4 regions of the Gordonia insulae genome follow, and region 1 is predicted to be linked to each of the others. Evidence: predicted binding sites of a transcription regulator. Region 1 holds the regulator's gene; each other region holds the start of a gene.
The links. Region 1 encodes LexA, which represses DNA repair genes until DNA is damaged. Its sites were predicted from a motif close to CGAACANNTGTTCG; they were not measured.

Region 1 (3,207 bases):
CGCCAACTGTGCCAGGGCGTCCTCGGCGACCGCCCGGCCCTGGCAGGCCCGGCGGACACCGCGCATCACCTTCTCGCGGCTGAACGGTTCGGTCACCCCATTGCGTTTGACCACCGACAGGACCGCGCTCTCCACGGTCGAGAACCGGCGCCCGCACTCCGCACACGAACGGCGTCGTCGGATCGCCTGCCCTTCGTCGGCGACACGCGAGTCGATGACCTTGGTGTCTTCGTTCTTGCAAAACGGGCAGCGCATGTCGTCCTCACGCACATCTCGGGACACGCCGGCGCACCGGATGCTCGCTGCGCCGTGCCGGTTTCCGGCTGGACCCTGTGTCACGAGGATACCGTCCGACGATCAGCGGTAGGCGGGCGCGATCAGCGCCTGACCCACGCGGAGACCCGACGACGGGAGGTCGTTGCGCTCGACGATCTGCTGGATCACCGCCGCGCGCGGCACGTCCGGCGCGACCCGGTCCGCGATGGAGCTCAGCGAGTCACCCTGTCGGACGTGGACGATCTCGGTGCCCGCCGGGGTGGGCGCGACCGAGGCCGCGTAGTTCGACCCGATGATCGCCACCGCCCACACCAACACCGCCAGGGCCCCGCCGAGCACGACCGCGAGGGCCGTGGTGCGCCGGCGCACATAGATGCGTCGGTCGACCGCGGGTGCTGCGCAGCGCGTGCCCGCGACGACGGGCGCCGCGACCCGTCCCGCGGGTCGGCGATCCGCGGGTCGCGTGCGCTCCACCTGGGCGCCGCGCCGTGGCCGGGTGCTGACACCCGTGACCGGACGGCCGACCTGGCCGGTCCGCCCGGTGCCGAAGGGCGAGGCCGCGCGGCCGCGGGCCCGATGTGTCGGGCTGCCGGCGTCACGCATCGGGACGCCGGTGGTCGCCGGACGGGTGCGGGTGAGAGTCGACGTGCTCATCGTGTCCTCCTCGGTTCCCGATCGACGGGTGTCGATCACATGTTCGATGGAACGCATGTTCGATTTGTAGCACGTGTCGCCGACAAAGTCTCGACACGCGTCGAACAAATGTTTGAACAAGTCGGAACGGTCGGTTACTGTCGGCGCTACAGGAACGCATCGACCAGCCACTTTGCGAGCGAGGCTCCCCAGACAGCGCGACAGCCACCAGCCGACGCGCAGACACCGACAGAGAGGACTCACCGATGAGCGACAAGGCCGGCGGGCGGCGTCCAGCGCCCCGCGGGATCGATGACAGCCAGCCCGATGGTGTGACGGGCCCGACGTCGGACCCGGTCGCGGATGCCCCGGTCGTCGTCGATCCACAGGTGGCGGAGTCGACCCTGACCCCCCGTCAGCGCGGTGTCCTCGAGTTCATCCGTCAATCGGTGCGTGAGCGCGGCTACCCGCCGAGCATCCGGGAGATCGGCGATGCCGTCGGCCTGACGTCCACCTCATCGGTCGCACATCAGCTCCGCACGTTGGAGCGAAAGGGCCTGTTGAAGCGCGATCACAACCGTCCGCGTGCGGTGAACATCCAGGACGGCGACCACAACCCACCCGGCGGGACCTCGGCTCAGGCCGACGACCCACAGCTGCCGACACCGACCTTCGTCCCGGTGCTCGGTCGGATCGCGGCCGGCGGCCCGATCCTGGCCGAGGAGGCCGTCGAGGATGTGTTCCCGCTGCCACGCGAATTGGTGGGCGAGGGCTCGCTGTTCCTGCTTCGGGTGGTCGGTGAATCGATGATCGACGCCGCCATCTGCGACGGCGACTGGGTTGTCGTCCGGCAGCAGAACGTCGCCGACAACGGCGACATCGTCGCGGCGATGATCGACGGGGAGGCGACGGTGAAGACGTTCAAGCGCAAAGACGGTCACGTCTGGCTGATGCCGCACAACGAGCTGTTCGAACCCATACCCGGGGACGACGCGGCCGTGCTCGGCAAGGTCGTCACGGTGATGCGTCGCATCTGATCACCCCGCTCTGATCACCCCGCGACGAGCACTGTCGGCGGCCGGGACTCCCGGCCGCCGAACCGTTGCTCGCTCGCCCGTGCGCCGGTGACTCAGCCGGCGAGCGCCGCCGCGGCCGCGGCTCGCGCTGCGGCGGGATCGGCCGTGGCGAGCGCGGCCTCCGCTGCGACGCGGCACTGCTCGGTACTGACGAGACCCAGGCGCGCGCCCACCGCGGCCGCGGCTGCCGGAGCCGCCGACAACGAGGTGACGCCGAGTCCGATCAGGACGCACGCGAGCAGCGGATCGGCCGCCGCCTCGCCGCAGACGCCGACCGGCTTGTCGAGATCGCGTCCGGCCCGCGCGACCGTCGCGATCAGCGCCAGGACCGCGGGCTGCCACGGATCGGTCAGCGTCGCGAGTTCGGCCGACATCCGATCGGCGGCCATCGTGTACTGCGTGAGGTCGTTGGTGCCGATGGAGACGAAATCGACCTCGGCGAGGATCGCGGGTGCGAGGATCGCCGCGGCCGGTACCTCGATCATCACTCCCGCGACCAGCCCGCGGCTGCGCACCTCACCGGCGAACTCGGCGGCCTCCGCGGCCGATGCGATCATCGGCGCCATGACCCAGGGTTCGGCCGTACTCTTCGCCGCCGCGGCCGCGATCGCGTCCAGCTGCGTCGCCCGGATCTCGGGGTGGTCGAGGGCGATCCGGTTGCCCCGCACACCGAGTGCGGGATTGGCCTCGTTGAGCTGGGTGACGAACTTCAGCGGCTTGTCCGACCCGGCGTCGAGCGTGCGGATGACCACCTTCTGGCCGGGGAACGCATCGATCACCTCGCTGTAGAGCGTGGTCTGCTCTTCCACCGTCGGTGCGTCCGTGCGGTCGAGGAACGCCAGTTCGGTCCGGAACAGCCCCACTCCCTCGACGGGGTATCCGGTCGCCGTGCGCGCCGACGTCCCGTCCGCCACGTTGGCCAGCACGGCCACCTCGTGTCCGTCCGCGGTCCGGCCCGGACCGGACCAGTCGGCGATGGCGGCGGCACTGCGTCGACTCTCCTCGACGTCGGACTCGGCACTCGCCGCGTCGGGCTCGATCTCCATCGTGCCCGCCGTGCCGTCGACCAGGACGCTGGTGCCTGCCGGCACCGATGCCAGGCCGGTGACCGCGACGATGCACGGAATCCCCAACTGGCGGGCGATGATCGCGGTATGACTCGTCGGGCCGCCGAGTCGGGTGACGAGCGCGGTGATCCGGGTCGGATCCAGTCCCGCGGTGT
Region 2 (3,207 bases), 1.4 Mb from region 1:
AACATCGACTCCTCTACCGACAGCTCGATGACCGAGTTGGCGCCGGCCTCGATTCTCGGGCCGTCCCCGGCTACCCGGTGCGTCAAGGCGTGCCGGCGAGGACGAGCAGCGCCAGGCGTGCTTCGACTACCGAGATGGGTGGTGGGATCGTCTCGGTGAGCTGCAGCGTATTGCGGCCGGGTGGCGGTTCGGCCTTCGTTCCGGGTGGATGGATGCGTGCGCGTGTCTGGTCGAGGTGCCGGCCATAGAGCTGTGCGATGTCGGGGCGGCGATTGATCTGTTCGGGGTTCGGCGGTGCGTCGGGTTGGCTGTTGCGCCGCCACCAGGTGCGGCCGGCGTGGAGACCGTCACGGTAGACGCCTGTCGTGAACTGCCCGACCCGATGCCCGACCATCCGGTTATGTTTCGGGCAGGCAGGGGCCAGATCGACGATGTCGGTGAGCCCGCCCTCGGCGAAGTCCAGTGCGGCGTGATGCATCTCCACCTGAGTGGCGGGCTGATCGCAGCCGGGCGCTGAGCACACCTCCCCGTCCGGGCGGGCAAATGATGCCAACCGTTGTCCTTGCGACGCCAGCCGTTTGGCCTTGCCCAGATACAGCGGCACCGCGGTGTGGTCGGCGAAGACAGCCAAATACTGTTGGGCGTCGGCGGCCAGGCGGATGACATCGGCAATCGGCAGCAGCGAACCTGTTGCGGTGGTGGCCAACCCGGCCTCACGCTTGAGGTCGTTGAGGTCGGCCTTGACGATCAACTGCACCGGCAGGCCGCGGTGGGACTTACCGAGCAACCCGTCGGTGAACACCGCACGCAGCAGTGCGGCCAATGCATCATGATTGCGTTGAGCCGGTGTCCGGCGGTCACGTTCGACCGCCGCGGACAGCTGGTCGGGGTCGGCGTCCTCGATCGACCCACGTGGTGACTGCGGATCCGCGGGATTGTTCATGCCGGGTTGGGCCCACACAGCCTGCAGCATCTCCACCAGGGCGCGGGTTTCCGGGTCCAGATGTCCGGTCAGTTTCGACATCTGTTGCGCATTCTGCCGATTCAGCCACAGGTTGCGGTGCCGTTGACGATCGGCGTCGTCGGTCAACTCGCCGTCCGGATCCAGATGGGCCAGCAGACGTTGGCCGAGTTCGCCGATCTCGGCGGGCGTGTGTGTGGCGGCCAGCTCCCCCATGGTGACCTCGGCAGCGACCTTCCGGTCGTGCGGCAGGCGATGAGGCAAGGCGTCGAGAATCTCGATCGTCTTGTGCACGTGCGCCGCACCCACCGCACCGGCGGCGAACGCCACTGCCAAGGTCGAATACTGCGGGTCGCCGGTCTGCCCGTTGAGCTGCCGGAACCGGCCGGTGGCGGCGAGTTGCGCTCTGCGGCGTCCGGGATCAGAGATCCGCAGGTGGGCGTTCATGAAATTGGCCAGGGACCGAAATCCCATCGCCCGGGGCACATCCCGATCAGAGAGATCCAGGACCTGACGGTTGCCCTGAAACGTCATCCGATTGATCGCCCGCTCCGTCGCTTGCGCCACGTCAATCAGTTCGGCATCGCTGCAACGAGCCAGATCCGCCTCGCCGAGCCGATCCAGCAGCGAGTGCAGTTCGGTGAGCAGCGCAGGAACCTCCGACAAGGACTCACCCACGCCATCGGCACCTGTGGTCGGCTCGGCCATACTCACCCCCAATGAGTTTGCTTCGAATGTATGTTCGACTATAGGGCATTCAGGCGGCACTCGCAACTGTTATCTCTCAGGACATCGGTGACAGTTATGTATCAAGACATCGGTGACAGTGTGGGTAGTCTTGGTGGTGACACTTCTGCATCGATGCTCGGCCGGGGGCTGTTAACCCTGTAGTTCGGCTGGCGATCTCTCAGTGGCCTGACGACGCGCCGCGCGGAGCGGTCTCGACGTTCTGCGTCGAGCATGGCATCTCCCGAAAATCGTTCTACACGTTGCGTAAACACGCGAGGAACGACGCGCCCGCCGCGGTGCTCGAGCCGCGGTGCTCGAGCCGCGGACCCGCCGCCCGAGGTCGAGCACGCATCTTCCGCGAGGCCGGCTTGGCGGGCCGCGACGCGGTCGCCACTCGCGGCGGCGGTGTGTGAAAGCAATTCTCGCGCCGTTGGATCCAGTCGGATCTGTCGCAGCCTCCTGCTTTCGACGGAGTCAATCCGCCGCAATGTGTCGCCGAGAATCCGCAGTTAGAATCCGCAAGGACGACAGAATGTTTGCTTCTTGAGTCACATCCTCATCAACGATCCAGCGCGAGCCTCACCCGTGGTAGGCCACCTCGGAAGACCATGACGCCTCGTCCTGGTGTGCGGCATCCCAGATCGCCTCGGCCACCCGATCGGGAGTGAAGGGACCGTCTTCGCCGAGTGAGCCCTGCACCGTCACTGACACGGCGCGGATGCCCTCCGGCGCGAGAGTCGTGTCGATACTACGGACAAGATTCCGGATCCCGGCCTTCTGCACGCCCAGCGACGCTGCACGATTCCACGGCTTGTCCGCCGCCATGCTCCCGGTAACGGTGACGCGGCCACCCGCCGACATGAACTGCCGCGCGGCCTGCACCGCAGTGAGTAGGCCACCCACACCGAGCGCGACATCCTCGAGCAGTTCCTCGACGGTGAGTTCGAGCGGATCCTTTTCTCGGAAAGCACTGGGGTTGAAGTGAAGGACGTCAATTCGGTTCCACCACTGCCCCATTGATCGAATTTCTGACGTGGCCGCCGCCACGTCCGTGACGTCCAAGACCTCGGCGAGAGTCTGCGCGCCGTGGTCGGCAACCTGGCGATCCAACTCCGCCAACCGGTCCGCATCGGTGCCGAGCAGCCCGACGTCGTATCCCTTCGCCGCGAATCGCCGAGCGACCGAACCGCTGACGCCCGGACCTGCTCCCACCACGACGATGACCGGTTTGCTCATGGGTTTCGAGCATAGTCGGACCAAAGATATTCAGCAAAATCAGTTTACTTATTGACATGTATTGACTGATTCGTCTACCTTTCGTCCATCACCCTTCGGAGTGGTCTGCATCACAACGCAGCGAAAATGTGCCGAGGCTCGCGACGAGCCTCGCCGATCAAAGGAAGTCAGTATGCGTTTCGCGTCATCCCGCTCGCGTCGCCGCTATGCGACAGCGTGCCTCGGCGCCGTGGTCGTCATCGCCGGCGCCACGGCATGTACCGAGGATTCTTCCAGTGAGG
Region 3 (3,207 bases), 3.7 Mb from region 1:
AGACTCAGGATCCGCGACAGACCCAAGACCCCCGGCAGACGCAGGAGCCCCGGCAGACCCCGTAGCGCCGATCGGTCACCGGAAGTACGACGCGTAGTCGCCGAAAGGCACCTGCCCGCTGGGACTCGACCGCACGGCGCGAGCCACCGCGGGAGGAATCGGAGCCCAGTGGGCAGGCATCGCTGCCGCCAGTGAAGGCTTCAGGATGTAGAGCAGGGCGAAGTTCACGATCCACAGCGGCGGCGCCATCGACATGCCCACCTGTGAACTGACACCGCCCTTCGTGTTGGTCACCAGCTGGGCTGTGCCCGACATCTGTTGCGAGGCAAAGCCATAGAAGGCCTGCAACGCATTCCTCGGCCGCTGAGCCACCTCTGGCTTCCCGCTCGACCATCCTCGCTCCCTCGATCCGTATCCGCTCCTTCGATCGAGGGAGCGGATACCGATCCGGGGAGCGGATGGCGTCACGCGGCGACGAGAGCGTCGTCATCTGAGCAGTGGACGCGCCGCAGCGCACCAAGCCGACCTCAAGTCCGTCACAAGAGCCGATCGGGATGCTCGTCGCACAACAAGCAACCGAAAGGCTCCTCCGATGACGTTCCACGATTCCTCTCCCCGACCCGACATCACCTACATCGCCGACGCCCCGCCGCGCCGGCGATGGCAGCTCGCCCGGCACGGCGGTCTCCTGCTGGCGTGTATGGGCTTCATGTTGGTCGCCGCATGCAGCGTGTCCATCGGCACCGAGAGTGAGAAGCCGGTCGAGAAGACCTCCGACATCGCGGTCGGCGAATGTCTGCGGATCGCGGACAAGACCGACGACGAGGGAAAGGTGCGCGCCACCAAGGTCACCTGTGATTCCGACGGACTCACCTTCTACGCCGCGTCGACGGTCTCGACCGGCGCCGACTGCGCGGCCGAGAACAGTGCCAGCCTCACCTTCGCCGGCGACTCCCAGAAACTCTGCATGACACCCAATTTCGTCAACGGCGAGTGCTATCAGATCCCGATGCCCGGCGGTCAGCTCGTGGACTACCGGGAGAGCGACTGCTCGGCGACACCCGCGCAGACGACGGTCATCGCCGAGGCGGTCTCCCGTTCGGACGAGTCGCTGACCTGTACCGAGGACCAGACCAAGTGGTCGTTCTCCCAGCCGAATTCGCTCGGCTACTGTCTGCGCGCGGTCGAGGCGGCCTGACACCAGGCGACGACAGGTTCGCGATCGATTCTTGTCGGACCGGTTTCGTAGAGTGGTTGTCAGCAGGATCGGTTGTTGATGAACCCGAGGTCGGCCCCCACCGGAGTGGCTGATGTTCGAAGAGATATGTGGGAACGGTCCTGGTGTTCCCTGGTTTCTTCGTGCGGAAGGTGTTCTCGGTGTCGGGTTCAGCGTGGTCGCTGTCGTCGTGGTGGGGAGTCCCCTCGCCGTGGCCGGATGTGGCGCCGCTGTTCACGGGCGGGGTGTCTGCCGAGGAGATTCCCGCCGCCGACACCAATGACCTTGTCGGCTCTTTCGTCTCGCTGCAGCGCGGCCAGTCGTTTCTGGCGTGGCAGAAGTACCAGACCGCCGCCGAGTTGCATGCCCGCATCGTCGGGTCTGATCCGGATCCGCATGCACTGTTCCTCAAGGACGGTTTCGCCGACTGTGCCGCGCGGATCGCCATCTCGCTGAGCATCTCCCAACACGCTGCGGAGAAGATCATCAACCAGGCTCTCGCCTTGCGGGACCGGCTACCGCAGGTCGCCGAACGGCTGCGTGATGGACGAATCTCGGCGGACCTGGTGGCGACGATCATCTCCCGCAGCGACCTGGTCGACGGTCACGAGTATGCGGCGGTGGTGGATGTCGAGGTCGCGGCGGCCCTGGATCTTCATGAGGGTGCGTGGTCACGCGAACGCGTGCAGGACATGGTCGATCGCATCGTGTTCCGCCACGACCCCGACGCCGTCCGCGAGCGCCGTCGCCGCGCCCTGGATGCGCGCGGTATGTGGGTGCGCGACGGCAAGGACGGCACCGCGACGTTGACCGCGACGATGGCGGCGGAGAACGCACAGATCGCGGCTGCCGCGGTCAAGGCTCTCGCCGCGGCCGCATGCGAGTTCGATGGCCGCACGAGGCAGCAGCGTGCGTCGGATGCGGCATTCGCGTTGCTGACCGGAACTCCGTTCGAATGCCAGTGCGGCCACGTTGATTGCAGCGCGCAGATTCCGGAATCTTCGACGATCCCACCGGTCGACTCGAAGGTCGTCATCCACGTGGTGTGCGACGAATCCACCGCCGCCGGCACCGCCCACAACGCCGGGTTCGTCGCAGGGCACGGCGTCGTCTCCGACGCCCACGTCCGTGACCTGATCGCCCGCCCGGATGCCGTCGTCAGGCCACTCGTACCGCCGGGTACACCGCAGAATTCGGACGGCACGATCACGCTGCCCGCGTATCGGCCGTCGGATCCGTACCGGCCGTCGTCGGCGTTGGATCTGTTCGTTCGGATTCGTGACGCCTACAGCGTGATCCCGGGTTCGTCGGTGTCGTCGTTCGTCGCCGACGTCGACCACGTCGTCGAGTACGACCACCGGCATCCGGCGCGTGGCGGTCAGACGACGGCGGACAACCTGAATTCCAAAGACCGCTTCGGGCATCTGCTCAAGACGTTCGGCGACTGGATCGACGATCAGTACCGCGACCTCACCGGCCGCCTGCACACCGAGTTCACCACCCCCGAAGGCCTGGTCGTCACGGGCGATCCCGAGCATCTCGACGTGCTGTTCCCCGGGCTACGCCGCATCCGGTTCGCGGCGCCTGCCCAGGGTCCGCCGGATCTCACGACGCCTGCTCCAACCGTGGAGACACCAGCAGCGCCCACTCGTTCGCAGAGTCGGGTGTCAGCCAAGCACACCCGCAGACAGCAGGAACGCGAACGCAACCGCAGACGCCGAATCAGCAACGAAACAGACGGTTAGAAGCTGAGACTCCCGGTCCCGCCGCCGCCCCCACCACCGGCGGTGGTCTGCACCGCGACGGTCGCGCTGCCGACGTCGAGGCCCGGCAGCTCGGTGCAGGTCGCCGTCACCGTGTAGGCGGTGTTCGGAGCGAGATTGGAGATCGTGAGCCGCGTCGCGCGGTCGGCGGGTACGACGGTCGGATTGCTCGGGATGGCGATGTTCACCCCCGGCGGCAACCCGTTCGGCCGTGCGACGGCGATACAC
Region 4 (3,207 bases), 3.3 Mb from region 1:
GCTGACCGAAGGTCCCAACGAGGTGTCGGCGCTGGCGCTGTTCGCCGTCACGTTCTATCCGCTGGTGCTGTCGGTGGTGATGGCGTTCTCCATCATCACCGGCTGGGGGCGGCGGTTCGAGGGGCCCGACGGGGAGGCGGTGCGCGAGCCCGTCACGCCTGTTGACGACGCTGCTATCACTCCGACGAACCCTGCGCCGCGATCGCACGAGGTCGCACCGAGCCCCCTCTAGGGCCGGGCTTCAGCGTCGCGTGGACTCGAACTGCCAGACGGTCAGATGGAACGCCACGGGGTCCCAGCCGACCTGCATCGCCAGCCTGTTCATCAGCTCAGCTGCGGACTCGGTACTCACTGACGTGACACCCAACGCCCGCGCCACATAGCCGGCGACGAGTGGGTCGGTCTTGGCACCCCCGATGCCGGCCAGCGCCAACAAATAGGTCCAGGTGACCCCTGATTCCTGCCCCGGAGCCGCACACCACATCCGCCGCAGCTCCCTCGCCCGGCCCCTGGCAATCGCTTCACTGAGATGATCAACAGTGGCAACACCACGTGTCGCGAACTTCAGCGCCACCTGCTGTACCGCCGAAGCCTTGACGGATGCACCTGCATCGCCCATGGCCTGCTGATCGTTGACCTTCTCTGCCCAGTTCTGTACGCCGCCCAACTGCTTGATGCTCTTCAGGAGCTCGTGCAATCCGTCGGTCTCCGCGTCAGCGTCATCCGCTCGGCGGTAGGCCACGTAATGGCTGACGACGTCGGCGGTCACTGCCGCGTCCTGGCCGCTCGCGTAGACGGCGTCGATCACGCATAACGCCAAGGACTTCCGATAGCCCGTCGGCACGAACCACAAGTCTGGATCGCCCAGATCGGCCCTCGCGGCCGCTTCTAGAGCTGCAAGATCGTTGGCACGCGCCCCGGCGAGATCGGGCGAGTATTGCGCCGCGCTTCTAGGGTTGTCGTGCGGGCCCGGCTGCGCCATGACGATCAGCTCCTTCGATCACCCCACCCTAAGCAATCCGATGGGATTTGTCGTTTCCACCGGCAGCTGATGTGGATCGTCGTGTGGTCAACTCGTGAAGTGCGATGTCTCAGGACATCGGTGACGCTGTCGAGCAGGTCCGTTGATGCGCGGGCCGCGGACCTGGTGAGGGCCGGTCGAGCTCACCTGCCCGCAACCAGAAATTCGCGGGTTGCACGCCGCAGCAATCGGGCGTATTCTCGAACATACATTCGAAGCACGGTCTCGCGGGGGTGAGTATGACCGAGCACAACAACAACGTTCACGACGTGACCGAGCCGTCACCGTCGAGTGAACCGCAGTCGGAGGTGCCGGGTCTGCTCGCCGAGCTACACGCTGTGCTCGATCGGTTGGCCGAGGCGGATGTGACGCAGTGTGCTGACGCCGAGTTGGTGGCGGTGGCCAAAGCCCACGAACGCGCGATCAACCGGATGATGTTCGAGGGCAACCGACAGATCCTGGAACTGTCGGATCGCGATGTGCCGCGGGCGATGGGGTTTCGGAGCCTGAGCAACTTCATGAACGCCGAACTGCGGGTGTCACATCCGGGCCGCCGCAGAAGGCAGATGACGGCCACCGCCCGGTTCCGCCAACTCGGTGGGCAGCGGGCCGAACCGAAGTATCCCACGCTGGCCGACGCGTTCGCCGCGGGTGCGGTGGGGCCGGCCCACCTCGACACCACCATCGAGTTCCTCGACGCCCTGCCCCACCGGCTGCCGCATGACCAGCAGGTGGCCGCCGAGGTCACCCTGGCCGGGATGGCCGGTGAGCACACCCCGACCGAGATCACCGCACTCGGGCATCGTCTGCTCGCCCATCTCGATCCCGACGGCGAGGTGACCGACGAGCGGGACCGTCGACGTCGCCGCAACCTGTGGGCCAACCGGGCCGATGCGCAGAAGATGTCGAAACTGACCGGGCATCTGGATCCGGAAACCCGTGCGTTGCTGGACATGCTGCTGGCGGTATGGGCCAAACCCGGCCTCAACAACCCCGACGACCCCGACTCGCCGCGTGGCGGCGAAGACGACGCCGATCCCGACGCACTCAAGGCCGCCGCCGACCGCGACAACCGATCGCAAGCCCAACGCAACCACGATGCGTTGGCGGCGTTGCTGCGGGCAGTGTTCACAGACGGGCTGCTCGGGAAGTCGCATCGCGGGTTGCCGGTGCAGTTGATCGTGAAGGCCGACCTCAACGACCTGATCCGCGAAGCCGGGGTCGGGGTCACCGCCACCGGCACCCCCCTGCCGATCGCCGACGTGATCCGTCTCGCCGGGCAGGCGCAGCAGTACCTGGCGGTGTTCGACGACGCCACCGCATTGCCCCTGTACTTCGGTCAGGCCAAACGGTTAGCCACCCGAGCCCAACGATTGGTGTCCTTCGCCCGCCCCGACGGCGAGGTCTGCTCGGCACCAGACTGTGATCAACCGGCCACCCACGTCGAGATGCACCATGCGGCTCGCGATTTCGCCGACGGCGGACTCACCGACATCGTCGATCTCGCTCCGGCCTGCCCACGCCACAACCGGATGGTCGGCCCTCGCGTCGGATACTTCACCACCGGCGTCCACCGCGACGGCCCAGACGCGGGCCGAACCTGGTGGCGACGCAACAACAGACCCGGCGCACCACCGAACCCTCAACGCCTCAACCGTCGCCCCGATGTCGCCGTTCTCTATCGGCAGCAGCTCGACCAGGCGCGTGCCCGCATCCACCCATCACTCAACGTCGAGGCGCCACCGCCCGAGCCCGACGAGAAACTGCACCCCGGCGAGATGCCGCAACACATCTCGCCCGTGGAAGCACGCCTCGCACTAACACTGCTCAAGCACGCCGCCTGAGTTGTGCCGCACCGTCACCGGCGAGCTCGTCCATGCCGGCCGACCGCCCTGTGAGGACCAGCAGCAGGGCCTCTGTCGGGCCTTCGACAATGGGCCCGTCGCCGGCTGCCCAGTCGACGTCGGTCGCCACCCAGCGCACCGTGGTCGGCACCTTCCCGAACATGCCGTCGCTGGCGGTGCCGACGAGAAAGTCGAGCACCACCCGCGTGCGGTCGGGATCGAGGTTCGCCGCGATACCGAGCGGCCGGCGAATGTCGAGGCCGTGCACCAGAACATCGGTGAGTGGCGCGCGCGGCCCCTGGCCCGGTGGGGTGAACCGCTTGTCGGCGTTGTCGCGCAGCG

Region 2: the regulator LexA is predicted to act here: its motif matches at 1,693-1,706, upstream of D7316_RS09710 (HNH endonuclease signature motif containing protein).
Region 3: the regulator LexA is predicted to act here: its motif matches at 1,316-1,329, upstream of D7316_RS20515 (DUF222 domain-containing protein).
Region 4: the regulator LexA is predicted to act here: its motif matches at 1,223-1,236, upstream of D7316_RS18615 (HNH endonuclease signature motif containing protein).

The regions. Positions count from the first base shown of each region.
Region 1 is NZ_CP033972.1:769,025-772,231, reverse strand. Features, by position in the region: gene nrdR (transcriptional regulator NrdR) at 1-255, opposite strand, end outside; gene D7316_RS03645 (LysM peptidoglycan-binding domain-containing protein) at 358-987, opposite strand; gene lexA (transcriptional repressor LexA) at 1,176-1,946, shown strand; partial or broken gene D7316_RS03635 (putative PEP-binding protein) at 2,039-3,207, opposite strand, start outside.
Region 2 is NZ_CP033972.1:2,149,066-2,152,272, forward strand. Features, by position in the region: gene D7316_RS09710 (HNH endonuclease signature motif containing protein) at 83-1,669, opposite strand; gene D7316_RS09720 (SDR family oxidoreductase) at 2,270-2,926, opposite strand; gene D7316_RS09725 (ABC transporter substrate-binding protein) at 3,099-3,207, shown strand, end outside.
Region 3 is NZ_CP033972.1:4,496,728-4,499,934, reverse strand. Features, by position in the region: gene D7316_RS20530 (hypothetical protein) at 1-65, shown strand, start outside; partial or broken gene D7316_RS20525 (hypothetical protein) at 76-345, opposite strand; gene D7316_RS20520 (pyridine nucleotide-disulfide oxidoreductase) at 593-1,198, shown strand; gene D7316_RS20515 (DUF222 domain-containing protein) at 1,378-2,961, shown strand; gene D7316_RS20510 (hypothetical protein) at 2,958-3,207, opposite strand, start outside.
Region 4 is NZ_CP033972.1:4,100,947-4,104,153, reverse strand. Features, by position in the region: gene D7316_RS18625 (Na+/H+ antiporter NhaC family protein) at 1-232, shown strand, start outside; gene D7316_RS18620 (heme peroxidase) at 242-982, opposite strand; gene D7316_RS18615 (HNH endonuclease signature motif containing protein) at 1,261-2,865, shown strand; gene D7316_RS18610 (maleylpyruvate isomerase family mycothiol-dependent enzyme) at 2,849-3,207, opposite strand, start outside.